Regions from separate parts of the Neorhizobium sp. BETTINA12A genome, predicted to be linked through region 2. Evidence: riboswitches for the same ligand, from Rfam matches in the RefSeq annotation. Region 2 holds a riboswitch; each other region holds the start of a gene.

Region 1 (7,508 bases), on a different contig from region 2:
GGTCGACATGCGCCGCGCCGGCTGCGGCAACGGCAGCGTCGTGGTTCTCGGCGGCCCCAATGCCGAGGTCTGCGGCCAGATGCGGGATGCGCTGGGAAGAATGGAGCAGAGCCGCGATACGCTGATGGCGGAACGCAACGGTTCGCGGCAGATGATCCTGCCCTCGGAAGAGCGGAATGCCATTCTCGCCGCCATTCGCGAACAACGCTGCATCCCCTCTTTCGAGCCGTTGCCGCCTGTAGTCGACGATAAGCGAAAGGTGCCGGGCATCGAGCTTCCCAGGCAAGAGGAGCCTTATTCCGGAATTACCAATCTGCGCACCCACCCACCGCAAAAGCCGCAGGCGACCGCAGTCCCGCCGCCAGTGCTCACGCCACCGCCGGAGCGGCCATACGACCCAAGCAAAAAGGTGCGCACCGTGGGGCCGACCTTCCTGCCCGAAGCGGGTATCGATCTCACCAATCCGAAATCGGCAGGACCACAGCCGCAGCAATAATCAGCGGCTGTCCCATCGGTCCTGAAAGATCAGCGCGTCCAGGCCCAAGCGCTGGCGCCAGCCCTTGAGCGCCAGTTCGGGCTCGCCATAGAGCCGGTCGACATAACCGAGGCAGAGCCAGGCGACGATCTCGATGCGGTCGGGAATGCCGAGCAGCGCACGCACGTCCTCGTCGCGGAAAATGCTGACCCAGCCGACACCGACGCCCTCGGCCCTTGCCGCGAGCCAGAGGTTCTGCACGGCGCAGACGGTCGAATAGGCATCCATGCGCGGATTGTGGGTCCGGCCGAGCACGACCGGACCGGCGCGGTCCGGATCGCAGGTAACGCAGATCGACAGCGGCGCCTTGACGATGCCTTCGAGCTTGAGGCTGCGGTAAAGGTCGCGGCTTTCCTCGGCAAACATCTCCACGGCCTCGTCATTGGCTCGCGAGAAGGCGGCACGAGCCGCCTCGCGTACCGCCGGATCGCGGATGAGGATGAAATTCCAAGGCTGCATGAAGCCGACCGAGGGTGCCGAATGCGCGGCGCCGAGCAGCCGCATCACCAGGTCGTCCGGCAGCGGATCGGGCAGGAACTGGTCGCGCACGTCGCGGCGTGTCTCGATCGCCCGGTAGACGGCGGCGCGTTCGACCTTGGAAAACTCGCCGGCAGGCAGCAAGGCATGGGCGAAAGGATCAGTCTGCATCGTCAAGTCCCCAACAATGCCGTCGCTCCCTCGCCTTCCCGGCTTGAAGCCTTTGGGCAAAAAGAGGTCCGAAACCGTTCCGCCGTCCGCGCGGGCTGGTCTATCTCGTCAGGCCGGTCTTCTGACTTGGCTTCATCCGCCTGCACCGCCGCCTTCCCGGTTTCCCAGTGGCTTTCATATATTGCGGCCGAGCGTCCACCTCACAGCGTTGGGCACGTTCCGGTTCCACCCCGGATTCCCGATTCTCCGGCTTGTCGCCGGCACCTGACAGGATCGTTTATGCCCTCACGCTATCTTCGGCGCAAGGCGTTCATGCGACAGGGAAATAGCGCACATAGGCAAACTCATCGCCATCAGGCGACCAGTTCGGCGAATTCATCGTGCCTTGCCCGCCGAAGAGCTCGAACACCGTTTCGACATTGCCGCCGTCCATGTCCATCAGCCTGACGCGGACGTCGAGATCGCGCGGGTGGTCGAAGACATCGGCGTCGTAGGAGATGAAGACGATCTTGTCACCCTTCGGTGATGGATGTGGAAACCAGTCACCGTAACCGCCGTCGGTGATCCGCTCCGCGACGCCGCCGGCGGCCGGAACGCGCCAGATTTGCATCAGCCCGGTGCGGCTGGAATTAAAATAGATCCATTTTCCATCCGGCGAATAATCCGGCCCGTCATTGCGGCCCTCGCCGAGCGTCAGCCGCGTCTCTGCGCCACCTTCGATGCCGATCGTATAGATGTCGAACTCGTCGCCGCGGATGCCGCAATAGGCGAAGTTTTTTCCGTCCGGCGACCAGCCATGCCAATAGGACGGCAGGTTCCGGGTTACCAGCCGCGGCACGCCGCCACCGGCGGGAAGGACATAGATCGCCGACTTGCCTAACTCTACCTTGTCGGAAATGGCGATCAGTAAACCGTCCGGCGAAATGCCGTGGTCGTTGTTGCATTGGCGGGCAAAGCCGGTATCGACCGGTTCAGGCCCGTCATCACCCTCCGGTGACAGACGATAGATCAGGCCCTCGCTGTTGAGCATCAGGTAGCGCCCGTCCGGCGACCAGTTGGGCGCCTCGAACAGGGCTTCCGTCTGCCAGACCACCCGCATCGCCCTCGTCCGGATATTGAAGATCTCGACGGAGCTGCGCGGGGCCATGATCCTCTCCTATCGATCGCGGAAACGGTTGGTGATCGGATAACGCCGGTCGCGGCCAAAATTCTTCTTGGTGATCTTGACGCCCGGCGCCGATTGGCGCCGCTTGTATTCGGCGAGATAGAGCAGGTGTTCGATCCGGTGAACAGTCGCGATGTCGTGGCCGCGGGCGACGATCTCCTCGGTGCCCATTTCCAGTTCGACGAGGCATTCGAGAATGTCGTCGAGCACCGGATAGGGCGGCAGCGAATCCTGGTCGGTCTGGTTGGGTCTGAGTTCCGCGGACGGCGCCTTGGAGATGATGTTCTTCGGGATCACCTCGCCGCTTGGGCCAAGAGCCGTCGGCGGCAGGTGTTCGTTGCGCCAGGCGGCCAGCGCGTAGACCTGCATCTTGTAGAGGTCCTTGATCGGATTGAAGCCGCCGTTCATGTCGCCGTAGAGCGTCGCGTAGCCGACCGACATTTCCGACTTGTTGCCGGTCGTCACCACCATCGAACCGAACTTGTTGGAGATCGCCATCAGGATCGTGCCGCGGGCGCGGCTCTGGAGGTTCTCTTCGGTAATCCCCTCGTCGGTTCCTTCGAACAGCTCGGCCAGCGCCGACGAAAAACCGTCCACCGGCTCGGCGATCTGCACGATATCGTAACGGCAGCCGAGCGCCCTGGCGCAATCGGCTGCATCCTTCAACGAGTCCTCCGACGTATAGCGATAGGGCAACATCACCGTGCGCACCCTCTCCTCGCCAAGCGCATCGACAGCGATTGCCGCGCAGATGGCACTGTCGATGCCGCCGGACAGGCCGAGAACGACCGACTTGAAGCCGTTCTTGTTGACGTAGTCGCGGAAGCCCAGAAGGCAGGCACGGTAATCCGCCTCCTCCTTTTCCGGAATGCGGGCCATCGGTCCGCGGGCGCAATGCCAGGTCTCGCCAATCCGTCTCCATTCGGTGACGGCGACGGCCGCCTCGAACTGGCTCATCTGGAAGGCGAGCGACTTGTCGGTGTTGAAGGCGAAGCTTGCGCCGTCGAAGACCAGTTCGTCCTGACCGCCGAGCTGGGCCGCGTAGATCATCGGCAGGCCGGTCTCGATCACCTGCTTCAGAACGACCTGATGGCGAATATCCACCTTGCCGCGAAAATAGGGCGAACCGTTCGGTACGAGCAGGATTTCCGCCCCGCTTTCCGAGAGCGTCTCGCAGATGCCGAGATCGCCCCAGATATCCTCGCAGATCGGAATGCCGAGCCGCACGCCGCGGAAATTGACGGGGCCCGGCATGTCACCGGCGATGAAGACGCGCTTCTCGTCGAATTCGCCGTAATTCGGCAGGTCAATCTTGTCGCGCACGGCGATCACCTTGCCGCCGTCGAGCACGGCGATCGAATTGTGCCGGCCTTCCTTTCCCTGACGTGGGAAGCCGATGATGACGCCGGGGCCGCCGTCTGCCGTATCGGCGGCAAGCTCCTCCACCGCCTTCAGGCAGGCGTTGAGGAAAGCCGGTTTCAGGACGAGGTCCTCCGGCGGATAACCGGACAGGAAGAGCTCGGTGAAGAGGATGAGATCCGCCTCCTCGCGGGCGGCATCTCTTCGGGCTTCTCGGGCCAGCGCCAGATTGCCGGCAATATCGCCGACTGTCGGGTTGAGCTGGGCAACGGCGATACGAAATGTCTGGCTGATATCCTGGGTCATGGTACCGATTTAATGTCCGCAGCAGACGGCGGCAACGTTGTTCCGAGAGTTTTTTATGGTTCAGGCAGATGCGGGACGATCGCCCGGATAATGAGGCACGCCGTCCTCCGGCAGTTCGTAGAAATCTCCCTTGTCGGCACAATAGATATGCTCGCCCATGACAAGTCCACTCGGCTGATCGAAAGCGCCCGCCAGGATCGAAATGCTTGCCGCGCCCTCCGCCTGCCAGAACAGCGCAGAGCCGCATTGCGAGCAGAAGCCGCGCCGCGCTTCATCGCTGGCGCGATACCAGCTCAGCGCCTCCTCGCCTTGGAGCGTCATGTTTTCGGCACGAACGCTGGTCGCCGCATAATAAAGCCCGGTCTGGCGGCGGCATTGCGAGCAATGGCAGGCCGTGACTGTCCGCAGCGGACCTACCGTCTCAAACCGGATCGCACCGCACAGGCAACGACCGCTGTTCTTCTGCTGCATGCACCATCCTCGACGAAGCGACGGCCCAGTGTCGCGGGCGTGGGCCGCGAGGTCAAATCTATTCCGCTGATGATGATCATCAACGGAAGCTATATCAAGATACGGAAAGGCCGGCGTCGCCGGCCTTCTTCGATTTTTCAACGATCATGCGCGGCGGTTCAGCCGTTGACGACCATCCGCTTTTCGTCGCGGCCGCTCTTCATCCGCTCGGCGAGCAGGAAGGCCAGTTCCAGTGCCTGGTCAGCGTTGAGGCGCGGGTCGCAATGGGTGTGGTAACGGTCCTGCAGGTCGCTCGCCGTCACCGCGCGCGCGCCGCCGGTGCATTCGGTGACGTCCTTGCCGGTCATCTCGATATGGATGCCGCCTGGATGGGTGCCTTCCGCACGATGGATCTGGAAGAAGCTTTCGACTTCCGACAGGATCCGGTCGAAGGGCCGGGTCTTGTAGCTGTTGAGCGTGATCGTGTTGCCGTGCATCGGATCGCAGGACCAGACGACTTTCTTTCCTTCCCGCTCGACGGCGCGGATCAACTTCGGCAGCGAGTCAGCGACCTTGTCGTAACCGAAACGGCAGATCAGCGTCAGACGACCGGCTTCGTTCGTCGGGTTGAGCGCGTCGATCAGTTCGATCAGGTTGTCGGCCTGCAGCGACGGGCCGCATTTGAGGCCGATCGGGTTCTTGATGCCGCGGAAATATTCGACATGCGCGTGGTCGAGCTGGCGGGTACGGTCACCGATCCACAGCATGTGGCCGGACGTCGCGTACCAGTCGCCCGAGGTGGAGTCGACGCGGGTGAAAGCCTCTTCGTAGCCGAGCAGCAGCGCTTCATGGCTGGTGAAGAAATCCGTCTCGCGCAGGCTCGGCTGGTTTTCCGCAGTGATGCCGATCGCCTTCATGAAATCCATGGTTTCGCTGATGCGGTCGGCGAGCTTGCGGTAACGTTCGCCCTGAGGACTATCCTTGACGAAACCGAGCATCCACTTGTGGACGTTTTCGAGATTGGCATAACCGCCCATCGCGAAGGCGCGCAGCAAGTTGAGCGTCGCGGCCGACTGGCGGTAGGCCATCATCTGGCGTTCCGGATCGGGAATGCGCGACTCCGGCGAGAATTCGATGCCGTTGATGATATCGCCGCGGTAGGACGGCAGTTCGACGCCGCCTTGCATTTCGACATTGGACGAACGCGGCTTGGCGAACTGACCGGCGATGCGGCCGACCTTGACGACCGGAAGCTGAGCGCCATAGGTCAGCACGACCGCCATCTGCAGGAACGAACGGAAGAAATCGCGGATATTGTCGGCACCGTGTTCGACGAAGCTTTCGGCGCAGTCGCCGCCCTGAAGCAGGAATGCATTGCCTTCCGCGACACTGGCGAGCTGCTTCTTCAGGCGGCGGGCCTCACCGGCAAATACGAGCGGCGGAAAGGTGGCGAGCTGGGCTTCCGTCGCTGCCAGCGCGGCCTTGTCCGGGAATTCCGGGACCTGCTGGATCGGTTTCTGCCGCCAACTGCTCGGGGTCCAATTCTGTGCCATCTCGCTCACCTGTTTCAGCCTCGGCCATCCTCCGCCGGGCAAGTCTTTAAAATCGAGGCGGCTTATAAACCTTAACAGCCCCGTTGCATAGCCGTTTTGCCTGCTTTCACCGCCACTCGTCCGCGCCATATTCGGAGCAGCCGGTCGGATCGCATGCAGTATGAAATCAAGACATACGCGGGTTTTTAATATCGTTCTTAGCTACAACTTCACGAATTTGCGCAACGCTCCCGCCGAAAATTTCTTGCTGGGGAGCAGGCGATGCATCCGATGACACGTCTATGGAAAGATCGCCGCGGCAATTTCGGCGTCATGACCGCGTTGCTGCTGGTTCCGCTGATCGGAACTGCCGGTATGGCGCTTGATTTCGGCCACGCACTTACCATCAAGCAACAGCTCATCGGGGCAGCCGATGCGGCCGCTGTCGGCGCGGTCGCCGAAAAATCGAAAGCCGTCGCCCAGGCTATGCAGTTGCAGGGCGACGGAAGCGTGGCGCTCGATCCGGCCGAGGCCCGAAGCATCTTCCTCGGCCAGATGTCCGGTGAGCTTTCCACCCTGCCCGTCAGCGTCGATATCGCCCTGGTGAAGACTAACGGTATCCTGACCTCGCGCGTATCATTCAGCGCCACCTTGCCGACCACCTTCATGACAATCCTCGGCAAGGATGACATCACCGTTGCCGGCCAGGCCACCGCGCAATACCAGACGCCGTCGTTCATCGACTTCTACATGCTGCTCGACAACACGCCTTCGATGGGTGTCGGGGCGACGCCGGCAGACGTGACCAAGATGCAGTACGCCACGCGCCTGGGATCTGATGGCAAGGGCAAGGATGCGAACTGCGCCTTTGCCTGCCACATCGTCTCGGAGGACGGCGTCGAGGACCCAAACAGCTATTACAACGTCGCCAAGAACAACAACGTCACGACCCGCATCGACGTGGTAGCAGCCGCAACCAAGGCGCTGATGGCGAAAGCCACCGATACCCAGACGGTCGCGAACCAGTTCCGCATGGCCGCCTACACATTCGGCAAGACCGCCATGGATGCGAAGCTCTTCAAGGTCGCAAACCTCGACTACAATCTGGGCGAGGTCAGCAAGGCGACCAACCAGATCACTCTGATGAGCATTCCCTATCAGAACTACAACGATGACCAGCAGACGAGTTTCGACGACGCGCTGAAGGGTATCAACACTGAAATCAAGGATGTGCCCGGCAACGGGACCAGCAATATCGACAGGCAGAAGATCGTCTTCTTCGTCGCCGACGGCGTGGGCGACAGCTACAAGCCGAAGGGCTGCACCAGTCCAAAGGGCGCCAGGAACGGCACCCGCTGTATCGAGCCGATCGACATCACCGCCTGCGACGCGCTCAAGCTGCGCGGTGTCCGCATCGCAGTTCTCTACACGACATATCTGGAACTGCCCGAAAACGACTTCTACAAGGCTTGGGTCGCACCCTTCCAAGGCACGATCGCCGCCAAGATGGAGG
Region 2 (5,297 bases):
ACGGCAAGCGCCGGCTGCTCCCCAGTCGACCAGGCGCCCTTGATGAACTGCACGACGCCGACCCGGCGGTTGTTGCCGAGCATGCGCAGCGCCAGGCCGAAGGCGGCTGTGGATTTGCCTTTTCCGGAGCCGGTATGGACGATGAGAAGACCCTTTTCCTGGGTCTTCTCTGCCACTTCCGCATCCTGAACCGCCTTGCGGTTCGCCATCTTGGCGCGGTGACGCTCGACGGACGCCTCATCGATCTCCTTCACCGGGAAGCGAGCTTCGCCGAAGATCCGGCAGAAGCTTCCTCGCCAGCGCGGAACTTTTCGCGGACGACACCGGCCAGCGCACCGAGCACCGCCCAGAACACCAGGTTGGTGGCATAGACGGCGTTGACGAAGCGGGCATAGAGATCCATCGGGACGGCCGTTTCATGGCTGGGCGGCAGCGGCGCGCCGACCAGATGCGGGGCGATCAGCAGCACGACCGCAAGCGCTGCAAATACGGCCGAGCGTGTGTAGGCGAGCAGGCCGAGACCGATTGCCGTGCAGACAGCCGTCGAGACCCACCAGATCTGGCGCGGACCGAGTTCCGCGGCCGGCATGCCGGGCAGTTCCGGCGGCAGGCCAAGGCCGGGCGCGAGAATGACGGTGAGAAAGCCGGCAATGCCGAACATCAGGCCACCGCGCCAGCCCTTGAAGCCGCCGAACGCTTCCGAGGCGGCGATGAGGACAAGGGCAAAACCGATAGCCGACAGCATGTCCGCGGCGAGTGTATAGATGAAACGCTCGAAGCCATCGGCGGGAGCCCAGGCTTCCTCGCCGTGGTGATGCTCGGCGGCGGATGACGCAGCACCTGCGGCAGGTGCTGCGTCATGGCTGTGGCCTGCCTCGGGCGCGGCATTTTCGAACACTTCCGCCCGCAGGATCAGCGGCACGGTGGAGAAACTCTGCATCACGGTCAGCAGTAGTCCGGACAAAAGCCCGGCGATCACCGCCGTGAAGACGATGTTGCGAAACAACGACATTGGGGAGAACTCCTCAGTGGCAGGGGAAGGCGAGCGAGTGGCGCGTGTCATGCGCGGCATTGTGGACGACTTCCAGATGCGAGAAGCCGACAAAGCCGACGATGAACAGGCCGAGCAGGGCCGTCATGCTGAGGGGAATGATCTTCGAAGCGGAAATGGTGACTGCAGCTGCAGCAGAATTCGTAACCATGGTCTCGTCCTTTCGCCCTCCACCCGAGGGCCGTTCACGTTCTTTGCCGCCTCTGGCAGGTCTCCTGGCTCGCGGATCGGACGCCTTCTCCCGCCTTCCCAGAAGTCCGTTGGCCGGATTTCCCAGTGGCATGACGGCCGGACGGCCGTTTTGGTCGAAGACTTTCCGCTTACAGTTGCGGGGGCAGCCGCGGGTTGGACGGCAGAATTCCGTCGCACCGCATTCCCTCTAAAACCCTTTCGGGCACCATAGGCTCGATCACTATAGACGAATTCGCCGTCACGGCAATCGCCTTTGCGACGCATTGACATGGGCCTGCGACCGGGCTTACTTGAAGAGAGATGGTCCCTTTCCGGCAACGGGGAGGGCTAAGAGAGAATGCGGTGCGATCCCTTTTCAGGATCAATGCCGCGGCTGCCCCCGCAACTGTAGGCGGCGAGCCATTGCCTAAAACGGCCATTTGGCCGTCAAGCCACTGGGAAATCCGGCCAACGGTATCCTGGGAAGGCAGGCAAATGGCGACGACCCGCGAGCCAGGAGACCTGCCGTCCGATTAATTTTGCTTCACCGGGCGGGGTGCTCCGGAGGAAGTTTCTCGATCACCGCAGAGGGATTTCGACCTTCTGCTCCGCGCCCCGATTTTTTCGACCCCGGCGGGAACGCGGCTGACCGATGAGTGACCACCGACCAGATGATCCGGCAACCGCCGGCCCGGCAGATGTGACGATTTTCGTCTGCACCAATTGCCGTGACGCGTCCGACGGCGAAATCCGGCCCGGCATCGCGCTGATCGCGGCGCTGCGCGAGGCAGCAAGCGGCAAGCCGCTCGCGGTCAAGCCGGTCACCTGCCTTGCCAATTGCGAAAAAAGCCCGAGCGCCGCCTTCAACCACAAGAGCGGCTGGTCCTATGTCTTCGGCCACCTGTCGCTCGACAATGTCGAGGACATCGTCACCGGCGCGATGATGCTGGCCGAGGACGAGCGCGGCTTCCTTCCCCTTCGCGGCCGCCCGACCTGCCTGCGCGGCAAGGGCATGACGGCCCGTATTCCACCCTTTCATCACCATGAGGACATGCCATCATGAGCGTTTCGTTCGACCGCGTTCCCTGCACCGTCGTTACCGGGTTTCTGGGAGCCGGCAAGACCACGCTGATCCGCAACCTGATCGAAAACCTGAAGGGTAAGCGGCTGGCGATCATCGTCAACGAATTCGGCGATGTCGGCATCGACGGAGACGTCCTGAAGGGCTGCGGCATCGAAAGCTGCCCGGAAGACAACATCATCGAGCTTGCCAACGGCTGCATCTGCTGCACCGTGGCGGACGATTTCGTGCCGGCGATCGACCGTATCCTGGCCATCGAACCCCGCGTCGATCACATCCTCATCGAGACCTCCGGCCTTGCGTTGCCGAAGCCCCTCGTCCAGGCGTTCCAGTGGCCTGACGTCAAGGCACGGGTGACGGTTGACGCCGTGATTGCCGTGGTCGACGGACTGGCACTCGCCGAAGGCCGCGTTGCCGACGATCACGAGGCGCTGGAAGCGCAGCGCGACGCGGACGGCTCGATCGACCATGACGACCCGGTCGAGGAAGTGTTCGAGGACCAGGTGGCTTGTGCCGACATGATCGTGCTTACCAAGAGCGATCTCCTGGATGCCGCTGGCCTCGCGACCGCCAGGGATCGCGTATCCGCCCATCTGCCACGTGCCGTGAAAATCGTCTCGGCCGCCAATGGCGCCATCGATCCGGCCGTACTGATTGGCCTCGGCCTCGCCGTCGAGGACGATATCGAAAACCGCAAGACCCATCACGACGACGAACTCGACCACGATCACGACGATTTCGACAGCTTCGTCGTCGATCTGGCCGCCGTGACCGATGCCGAACAGCTCGCCGCCCGCATTTCTGCGACTGCGGAGGCGGAAAACGTGCTGCGCATAAAAGGCTTCGTGGAAGTCGCGAACAAGCCGATGCGCCTGCAGGTTCAGGCGGTAGGATCGCGCGTGAACCATTATTTCGACCGTGCCTGGGCACCCGGCGAAGCGCGGACAAGCCGCCTTGTCGTGATCGGCGAAAAAGGCATCGACCGCGCCGCGATCGAAAGGATGCTGGCCGCGTAAGAAGGCCCGAGGGAAGGATGCACATACTCGCCACCACATCGTCGTCGCTTGACGACCTCATCGAACCGGTCGACCTCAATCAGTCGCCGGCCGACGTGGTGGTGCTGTCCTTTTCCGGCAGCGACCTGAACGGCCTTTCCGCCGTCTGGAATTCGGCTGGGTACGGCGGTTTGGATACCCCCCTCTGGCCTGCCGGCCATCTCCCCCTCAAGGGGGGAGATCAGCAAGACGCACCCGCCTCCATCAAGAACCAGCGCCGGAGTGAGGCGTGGCGTGGCCACGATTCGATCTCCCCCCTTGTGGGGGAGATGGCCGGCAGGCCAGAGGGGGGTGGCGACATGCATGAACATGGCAGCAAGCACGTGCCGGCCCCTTTCCCAAGCCTCCGCCTCACCAACCTCTCCGATCTCCGCCATCCCATGTCGGTCGATCTCTGGATCGAGAAGACGGCGGCCCATGCCAAGGTCATCCTCGTGCGCATTCTCGGCGGTTACGATCGCTGGGCTTATGGCGTGGAAGAACTTTCGCACATGGCGAAGCGGAAAAAGATCGCGCTGGCGCTGCTGCCCGGCGAATGCAGCATCCGCGACGAACGGCTGACCGCCGCCTCGACCGTTTCGGAAGACCGGATCGCCGGCATCCTGAGCTGCTTCCGCGAAGGCGGACCGGCCAACATGCGGCTTCTGGCGAGATTGCTGACGACGCTGGCCGAGGGCAAAACGGAACCGCTGCCGGAGGCAGCCCTAGTGCCGAAGGCTGGCTACTACGCGCCCGGAAAAGGCATCGTCGAGGCCAACGACCTGCTGGCCCGCTTTGCGCCGGATGCGCCGCGCTTGCCGATCCTGTTCTACCGCTCCATGCTGCTTGCGAATGACGCAGCGCCGATTGACGCGCTGTTCGAAGCGCTAAAGAAGCGCGGTTTTGCACCGGTGCCGATCTTCGTCGGCGGGCTGAAGGAGCCGGATGCACTGGCCTTCGTCGAACAGGCGGTCTCGGACCTGAAACCTGCGGCCATCCTTTCCACCACCGCCTTTGCCAGCGGCACCGACGGCAACGGCGAAACGATTTTCGACCGCACCGGCGTGCCGGTCTTCCAGATCGTCGTTGCCACGACCCGCCGCGATGGCTGGACGGAAAACCGGCGCGGCCTCAACCCCGCCGACCTCGCTATGCACGTCGTCCTGCCCGAGCTCGACGGACGTATTTTTGCCGGTGCGATCTCCTTCAAGGCCGGCGAAAGCTCCGCCAACCTCGTCAATCAGCCGGAACCGGACCGGGTCGAACAGGTCGTCGACCGTATCGCCGCCTTCCTGCGGATGAAGGCGGCACCGCGTGCCGAGCGAAAGATCGTTATCTTGATGCCGGACTATCCGAGCGCGCCCGGACGCACCGGTTATGCCGTCGGCCTGGACGTGCCACAGAGCGTGCTCGGGATGCTGCATGAATTATCGGTAGCCGGCTATGATGTTTCGGATATCCCTGAGACTCCGCGTGATCTCCTGGACAGCCTGAGTGCCAAATCCGCCGGCCACGCACGCTCCGCCTACGTTCCCCTGACCGTTGCAGAGGCTGCGTGGGGCGGGGCCGAAGCCGATGAAGATCTCAGGGACGGCACTTTCCGTTTCCGCGCCGCGAGCTTCGGCAACATCACCGTCGCGCTCGCGCCCGACCGCGGCCGCAACGCCGATCGCCGCGCCGACTATCACAGCCCGGACCTTCCCCCGCGCCACGCACTGATCGCCTTCGGGCAATGGATGCGCGAGGTGCTTGGCGCGCATGCGATCGTCCATCTCGGCGCGCACGGGACGCTCGAATGGCTGCCGGGCAAGACCGTGGCGCTGTCGAAGGATTGTTTTCCCGAAATCGTCACCGGCGGCCTGCCGGTCATCTACCCCTTCATCGTCTCTAATCCGGGCGAGGCAGCGGTCGCGAAACGACGGATCGCCGCCGTCACCATCGGCCACCTGCCGCCGGTCCT
Region 3 (7,508 bases), on a different contig from region 2:
GCAGCCATGCCCGCCGGTAGGACATGCCGATCGAGGCGCCCGCCGCCCGGATCGAGCCGTGTTCGGCAATCAATTCCAGAAGCTGCGCCTTGCCCGGACCGAGCCGCACGCCGTTGTCGAGGTCGATCCTGATCGTGGTCTTCGAAGACCGGCTCATGGAATCGTCACCACCTTGCCGGGGTTCATGATGCCGGCGGGATCGAACGCCTCCTTGATGCGCCGCATCAGGTCCATCTCGATCGGCGAACGGATATGGGCGAGTTCGTCGCGCTTCAGCTGGCCGATGCCGTGTTCGGCTGAGATCGACCCACCGGCGGCGAGCACGATGCCGTGGACGATGGCGTTGATCTCCCGCCAGCGGCCGATGAAGGCCGCCTTGTCGCCCGCCATGTCGGCACTGATGGGCTGCGAGATGTTGTAATGGATATTGCCGTCGCCGAGATGGCCGAAGGCGCAGACCCGCGCACCCGGCATTGCCGCCAGCACCGCCTGCTCGGCTTCCGCCATGAAGGTCGGGATTTTCGAGACCGGCACCGACACGTCATGCTTGATCGAGCCGCCTTCGGGTTTCTGCGCGTCCGACATGCTTTCGCGCATGTGCCAGAGCGCCTTCTGTTGCGCGACGGAGGAGGCGATCACGGCGTCGCGGATGAGGCCTGCCTCGAAACCCTGTTCGAGCAGCGATTGTACCATGGAACTGGCCGTCTCGGCGGAATCCGAGGTCGAGATGTCGATCAGCGCGTACCACGGATGCGGCTCGGAGAGCGGATCGCGCACGCCCTCTATATGCCGAACCACGAATTCGATGCCGATGCGCGGCATCAGCTCGAAACCGGTCAGCGCCGTGCCGCAGAGATTCGAGGCCCGCTCGAAGAGTTTTAACGCGTCTGCCGGCGAGTTGAGGCCGGCAAGTGCGACCTGATGCCCGACCGGCTGCGGGAAGAGTTTCAGCACCGCGCCGGTAATGATGCCCAGCGTACCCTCCGCGCCGATGAACAGGTCGCGCAGGTCGTAGCCGGTATTGTCCTTCTTGAGCCGGCGCAGGCCGTTCCAGATCTCGCCGGTTGGCAGCACCACTTCGAGCCCGAGGCAGAGTTGGCGGGTATTGCCATAGGCGAGCACGGCAGTACCGCCGGCATTGGTGGAGAGGTTGCCGCCGATGCGGCAGGAGCCCTCCGAACCGAGCGACAGGGGAAACAGCCGGTCGACGGCTTCCGCCGCCTTCTGCACGTCGGCAAGGATGGCGCCGCCGTCGGCGACCAGCACGTTGGCGACCGGATCGACGTCACGGATGCGGTTCATGCGTTCGAGCGAGACGATCAGGTCGCTGCCGCCGGTGCGCGGCGTCTGGCCTCCGACAAGGCCGGTATTGCCGGTCTGCGGCACGATCGGCGTGCCTGTCTCGCTCGCGAGCTTTAGGATCGCGGACACTTCCTCGACCGAGCCCGGCTTCAGCAGCATCGGAGAGGAACCCCGGTAGAGTCCGCGGCCCTCGACCAGATGCGGCGCAAGATCGTTCGCGTCGCGCAGCACGTGATTTTCGCCGACGATCGCGGCGAAGCGGTCGAGAAGTTCTGGTTTCGGCCCGGAAATATCCATCAACGTCTCCTCCTCTTTTGCCCCGGCTCATTCTCGCGGGGCGGCGGCCCTCGCCAGCCGGTCGTTGATCGCTTCGCCGAGCCCATGGTCGGGAATGGGCGTGACGGCGATGCTGGCGGCGCCGGTGGCGTCGGCCCGCTTCAGGTAATCGAACAGGTTTGCCGCCGCCTGCGCAAGATCGCCCGACGGGCTCAGATCAAAAACCGCCGTCGCGAGTTCCATTCCTTTCACGGGAGCAGAACCGAGCCGGATCAATGCCTCGCCGGTCTCGACATGGTCGGCATTGAGCCTGACCGCCGCTCCTGGCGCGTAATGGGAAGCGAGCATGCCGGGAGCTTCGATGATTGCCGCTGGTCCTTCCGGTCGGATCACCGCAAGGCCGGTTGCACGTTCGATCTCTTCCACGGCCACCCCACCCGGCCGCAGCAGCCGGATCACGCCATCCTCGACACGAACGATGGTCGATTCCACACCGACCGGAGCCGCGCCGCCGTCGATGATCAAAGCCAGCTTGTCGCCCAGGTCGTCGGCCACATGGGCGGCGCTGGTTGGGCTCACCTTGCCGGACGTGTTGGCGCTCGGCGCCGCGAGTGGCTTGCCGAAGGCGCGGATCAGATCGGAAGCGAAGCCCTTGGGAAGCCGGATGCCGACCGTATCGAGCCCGGCCGTCGCCAGCGCGTGGATGCCACTTTCGGGCTTTAGGGCCAGGATCAGGGTGAGGGGGCCCGGCCAGAAGGCTTGGCCAAGCTTTCGCGAAATCGGGTCGAAGTCGGCATAACGCTCGGCCATGGCTAGATCCGACATGTGGCAGATCAGCGGATTGAAGCGCGGCCGGCCCTTGGTCTCGTAGATGCGGGTGATGGCGGCGGGATTGGTGGCATCGGCCGCAAGCCCGTAGACCGTCTCGGTGGGGATCGCCACGGGTAGGCCACCGCCGAGCACGGCGCAGGCTTGGGCGAGCGCGCCGTCATGGTCCCGGGTGATGTCGATGATTTGAGCCGTCATATCCGCCCGTCAATAACGCGGAGCCCGGCGTCTTCATAGCTTTTTGATGATCTCGCGGAGCATTTCGTTGGAAGTGCCGAGCATCAGCACGTTCTTGATCGCTTCCATCGGATCGTTGGTGCGGAACAGAAGGCCATTCTTGCGGATCGATCGGTTGATCTGCAGCGGCTGGCCGGCCTCTCGTTCGACCGCGACGGCGAAATACATGCGCGAATAGGCCGTGCTGATACGCTCGAAGAACGTTTCCTCCCCGCCCATCTCGGAAACGAAGTTGGCAATGTAGAAGGACCAGCTTACCGGCACGCCGTGGGCAAGCTGCGTTCTTGCCGCCGTGACATGGCAATAGCCGAGATGCGGCCGCTCATCGAGCGTGTGGTGAAAGATGATCTTCGGAAACTTGATCGAGCGATGGAAGGAGTTGATCCGGTTGTGGCTCGTCTCGCCGGCCGCCTCCAGCCTTTTGCCTGTGCGCTCGGCGACCTCGTCATGGGTGAGATAACGGCGCTCTTCCGGCAGCCAGATCGGATTGTAGCGGGCGATGCGCCCCGTCCGAAGGAATTCGGAATGGGCAGCGGTCTTCACTGCCACCGGCGCCGGAGGCTTTGGTGGAGGAGCTTTATAGTAACGGATTTTCCCCTTGGCCTGCACGGTGGCATCGCTCCCATTCGAGCCGGGATTTTATGGCTTATCCCTTAATGACAGGTTTCGCTTTCGCGGGGCTGGAGTGTTGCATTCCGGGCCGTTTCGCCGCTGTCGCCAACGCGGTTGCCGATGTCGCAATGTCGCCTATGCGACACGCCCGCTCGATGGTTATATCCGCCTCGATCTTGAGGTGCCGCCTGTCTAGGGAAGGCGGAGAATTGGGAAGCCGGCAGGGGTCTTCGAAACCTTGATCCGGCGCTGCCCCCGCAACGGTGGTGGAGCAACAAAGCTTGGTACAGGCCACTGGGAAAGAGCCGAAAAGGCCGCCCGGGAAGGCGCCGAGCCCGTCCCGCAACGGACAGCTCCTGAGCCCGGAAACCAGCCTCGGGACAAAAGATGACGACCGGACGCGGCGGGCGTTCGGGACAGGGTTTGGGGCGGGCCTGGGGCCGGCCGGCATTTCCATGTCCTTCCGCTGTCCACATTGACGAGGAAGGTAAGTATATGGAAATTCGCAATCAGGCCCTGCGGCAGCTCAAGAACCGCCGCGAGGGGTTCAGCCTCGAACAGCCCTTCTATACCGATCCCGCCTATTTCAAGCTCGATCTGGAAATGATCTGGTACCGCGACTGGCTGTTCGTCGGGCATGATTGCGAGCTGCCCAAGGCCGGCGCCTATTTCACCCTGCAGATCGGCGATTATCCGGTCGTTATCGTGCGCGGCCGCGACAACCAGATCCGGGCGCTGCACAATACCTGCCGCCATCGTGGCAGCCGCGTCTGCACCAAGGAACATGGTTCGGCGGTGCGGCTCGTTTGTCCCTACCATCAATGGACCTACGAGCTGGACGGCTCGCTTCTGGTCGGCCGCCAGATGGGCCAGGACTTCGACAAGACCCAGTTCAGCATGAAGAAGGTCCATTGCGAGAGCGTCGCAGGCTTTATCTTCATCTGCCTTGCCAACGAGGCGCCGGATTTCGCGCCGGTTCGCGCGGCGATCGAGCCCTATATGGCGCCGCACCGCCTCTCGGAGGCCAAGGTCGCGCATCAGTCGACGATCATCGAAAAGGGCAACTGGAAGCTCGTCTGGGAAAACAACCGCGAATGTTACCACTGCGCCGCCAACCATCCGGAGCTCTGCCGCACCTATCCGGAATCGCCGACCGCGACCGGTGTCCAGGGCGCCAAGGACGATCCGGTCATCGCCGCCCATTGGCAGCGCTGTGAGACGGCCGGGTTGCCGAGCGAGTTCCGGATGGACGAGACCGGCCAGTTCCGCGTCGCGCGCATGCCGCTGATCGAGGATGCGGAGAGCTATACGATGAGCGGCCGCAACGCCGTGCAGCGCAAACTCTCCGACGATGTGACGATCGACTCGATCGGCACCATGCTGCTCTTTCACTATCCGAGCAGCTGGAACCACATTCTCGGCGACCACGCGATCTCGTTCCGCGTCACCCCGCTCGGACCGGAGGAAACGGCGGTTACCACCAAGTGGCTAGTCCACAAGGATGCGGTCGAGGGCGTCGACTACAATCTCGAAGAACTGACCCATGTCTGGAACATGACCAACGACCAGGACCGTCAGATCGTCGAGGAAAACGCCTTCGGCATCCGCTCGCCCGCCTACGAGCCCGGTCCTTACTCGCCACTCCACGAAGGCGGCGTCATGCAGTTCGTCGAATGGTACTCGAACTTCATGGTCAACCGGCTGCAGGGCGACCAGGCGCAACTTTCGATCGTCGCCTGATCGCCAATTCGTGATCGGCGTTGATCGGCGCGGGGCGTGGCTCCAGGAACGGAATCCCGCGTGTGGCGTTGTTTTCTGATTGAAAATCAGAATGAGGAAGCACCCCGCATGAACGCCTTTCGCCTACGCCTGACCGCAGCGGCAGTCGCCGTTGTCACGACATTTGCTGGCCTTGTACCCGCGCAGGCTGTCCAAATGCCGGCTCCGCCATCCGGCATTTCGGCCGCCAGCGATGTCACCAATGTCCAGTACCGTCGCGACTTCCGGCGTGACCGATACGGTTGGTATCGCGGCCATCGCGGTTACCGCGACCGCCGCCCCGGTTATCGTTATCACAACGGTTTCTGGTTCCCGCTGGCCGCCTTCGGTGCCGGTGCCATTATCGGCGGCGCTATCCAGGCGGATCGGGGTTATGGCAGCCGCCACGTCGCCTGGTGTGAAAGCCGTTATCGCAGCTATCGGGCCTGGGACGATACCTATGCACCGCGCGCCGGCGTGCGGGCGCGCTGCATCTCGCCTTACAGATAAGCAGTATTGGCCATCCCGAGGCAAGCCCGGTTGCACACATGCCGCGACCGGGCTTGCATCGTCGCGGCCCGCGTTAATCACGCGTTCAGGATGAACTTCCCAAGGGTTGCAACGAAATAGAATTCCGCTGCATATTGAAATAACTGGCTGGCAAAATAGAACATGGACAAGGGACATGGGGGCTTAACATGACGCTTTTCAAGAAGATTGCGGCTGCGGGCATCTCCGCTGCCGTTCTCGCCGGCTCGCTGATGCCGGCTCAGGCGATGCCGGTGCCGACCGCTCCGGCCGGGATCGCAACGAACGCCAATACCGACGCGACCCTCGTGCAGTATCGTCGCCATGGCGGCGGCTGGTATGGCGGGTATCGTGGTTATCGCGACTACCGCCCGGGCTATCGCCGCCATAACGGCTACTGGTTCCCGCTGGCGGCATTCGGTGCCGGCGCCCTGATCGGCGGCGCCATTGCCTCCCAGCCACGTTACGTCGAGCCGGCGCCGGTCTATGGCGGCGGGGACGACATCAATCCGCGCCACTACGAATGGTGCGCCGAGCGTTATCGCTCCTACGACGCCTATTCGAACTCGTTCCAACCGAACTACGGCCCGCGTCAGACCTGCTATTCGCCCTATTTCTAAGAGCGGCCGATAGGCAAAGTTCAACCCGTCCGACATCAAGCCGGGCGGGGTTTTCGGTTTGTCCGCGGTCAAAGAATGCCGGTGCGTTTCAACAGCCACCAGGCGGCAAGCACTGAAATAACGATTAGGCCGAAGGCATAGGCCGTCCCCGAGCCATTCCCCTCGAAGGGCAGCGACGCAGTGTTCATGCCGAAAAAGCCGGTGACCAAGGTCGGCGGCAGCAGGAAGGCGGTCATCAGCGACAGGATGTAGAGGTGCCTGTTGGTCTCGGAGGAGAGTTTCGAGTCGATTTCCTCATGCAGCAGCCGGGCGCGCTCCTGCAGCGCGTAGACGTCGTGATCGGCCGCCTCCAGCCTGCCGATCAGCCGCGAAGCGGCGTCGTCGAAACCGGGCGGCATCTCGTCATCGTCGGTCGCCGCCGCGCGCCTGAGCAGCGTCAGCACGGTTCTCAAGTGCCGGTGCAGCCTGACCACCGTCCGCCGGATCGGCGCGAGGCGCCGCCGCTCGTCGCGCGGCGTGTTGTCGTAAACGAAGTCCTCGATGATGTTCATTTCCTCGGTCAGCTCCATCACCAGCGCGATCAGCGTACGCTGGAATTCGGCGACCAATGTCTCGAACACGTCGATCGGCTTCTTGTAACGCGAGGCGTTCTTTTCGATCGCCGCCCGCACCCGGTCGATCGATCTCAGGGGCTGCAGGCGGGTGGTGATGATCACCCTGTCGGAGACGAAAAAATGCAGCCAGCCGATATCGCGGGTCTCGCTGTCGAATTCGCGCTGGAAATCGACCAGTGTGCCATAGACCAGCTGCTCGTCGAGCGTCACCGCCGCGTGCGTGTCGTGGGTGGTGAGTGCGGCGATGGCCGGTGGCGTCAGGCCCGGGAAGTTCTCCAGAAAGGCGTTGACCCGACTGTCGACGAGGTTGAGATGCAGCCACAGAAAACCGTCGCCGACATCGAGATCGCTGCGCGCCGCATCGAGCGGCAGCCTGGTGCAGGGCGCCGCTCCCGGATGGAAGTGATAGGCCCAGACGAGGCCGGGGATAGCGGGGTTCATGAGGGACATGGCCGAGGAATCCGAAAGCATAGGCATCACTCCATAGACCTCTTGTGTAACGCCTGTTTCAACAACGTTGTCTAAAAATTCCTTGAACGCTCCAGCGCCGTTTGTTACATGTAACAAATCAAGGAGTATTTCATATGGCCAGTTCCGTGAATGAGCGTGTCAGAAAACGTCGTGAAAATCTCCGGGCGTCCGGGTTGCGTCCAGTGCAAATTTGGGTTCCCGATACGCGGCGCCCTGGTTTTGCAGAGGAATGCCATCGGCAGTCGCGTTTGGTCGCGGCGGC

The links. A riboswitch is a leader RNA that binds a small molecule or an ion and turns the genes downstream of it on or off. The one in region 2 is predicted to bind cobalamin.
Positions count from the first base shown of each region.
Region 1: it holds a riboswitch for cobalamin, as region 2 does, so the genes downstream of both, bluB (5,6-dimethylbenzimidazole synthase) here and MOV61_RS27710 (CbtB-domain containing protein) in region 2, are expected to answer to the same signal.
Region 3: it holds a riboswitch for cobalamin, as region 2 does, so the genes downstream of both, MOV61_RS06965 (aromatic ring-hydroxylating dioxygenase subunit alpha) here and MOV61_RS27710 (CbtB-domain containing protein) in region 2, are expected to answer to the same signal.

Region 1 is NZ_JALBGW010000069.1:1,729-9,236, reverse strand. It holds gene MOV61_RS17185 (hypothetical protein) at 1-496, shown strand, start outside; gene bluB (5,6-dimethylbenzimidazole synthase) at 497-1,183, opposite strand; cobalamin riboswitch at 1,277-1,466, opposite strand; gene MOV61_RS17175 (TolB family protein) at 1,494-2,330, opposite strand; gene MOV61_RS17170 (NAD+ synthase) at 2,340-4,013, opposite strand; gene MOV61_RS17165 (GFA family protein) at 4,074-4,484, opposite strand; gene MOV61_RS17160 (class II 3-deoxy-7-phosphoheptulonate synthase) at 4,643-6,016, opposite strand; gene MOV61_RS17155 (TadE/TadG family type IV pilus assembly protein) at 6,278-7,508, shown strand, end outside.
Region 2 is NZ_JALBGW010000227.1:100-5,396, reverse strand. It holds gene cobO (cob(I)yrinic acid a,c-diamide adenosyltransferase) at 1-254, opposite strand, end outside; gene MOV61_RS27715 (CbtA family protein) at 251-1,012, opposite strand; gene MOV61_RS27710 (CbtB-domain containing protein) at 1,026-1,202, opposite strand; cobalamin riboswitch at 1,239-1,468, opposite strand; cobalamin riboswitch at 1,528-1,767, shown strand; gene MOV61_RS27705 (DUF1636 domain-containing protein) at 1,875-2,285, shown strand; gene cobW (cobalamin biosynthesis protein CobW) at 2,282-3,319, shown strand; partial or broken gene MOV61_RS27695 (cobaltochelatase subunit CobN) at 3,337-5,297, shown strand, end outside.
Region 3 is NZ_JALBGW010000015.1:51,360-58,867, reverse strand. It holds gene MOV61_RS06985 (winged helix-turn-helix domain-containing protein) at 1-157, opposite strand, end outside; gene MOV61_RS06980 (FAD-binding oxidoreductase) at 154-1,599, opposite strand; gene MOV61_RS06975 (L-threonylcarbamoyladenylate synthase) at 1,627-2,604, opposite strand; gene MOV61_RS06970 (DUF6656 family protein) at 2,638-3,192, opposite strand; cobalamin riboswitch at 3,418-3,648, shown strand; gene MOV61_RS06965 (aromatic ring-hydroxylating dioxygenase subunit alpha) at 3,751-4,995, shown strand; gene MOV61_RS06960 (BA14K family protein) at 5,104-5,523, shown strand; gene MOV61_RS06955 (BA14K family protein) at 5,712-6,161, shown strand; gene MOV61_RS06950 (transporter) at 6,230-7,225, opposite strand; gene MOV61_RS06945 (antitoxin MazE family protein) at 7,360-7,508, shown strand, end outside.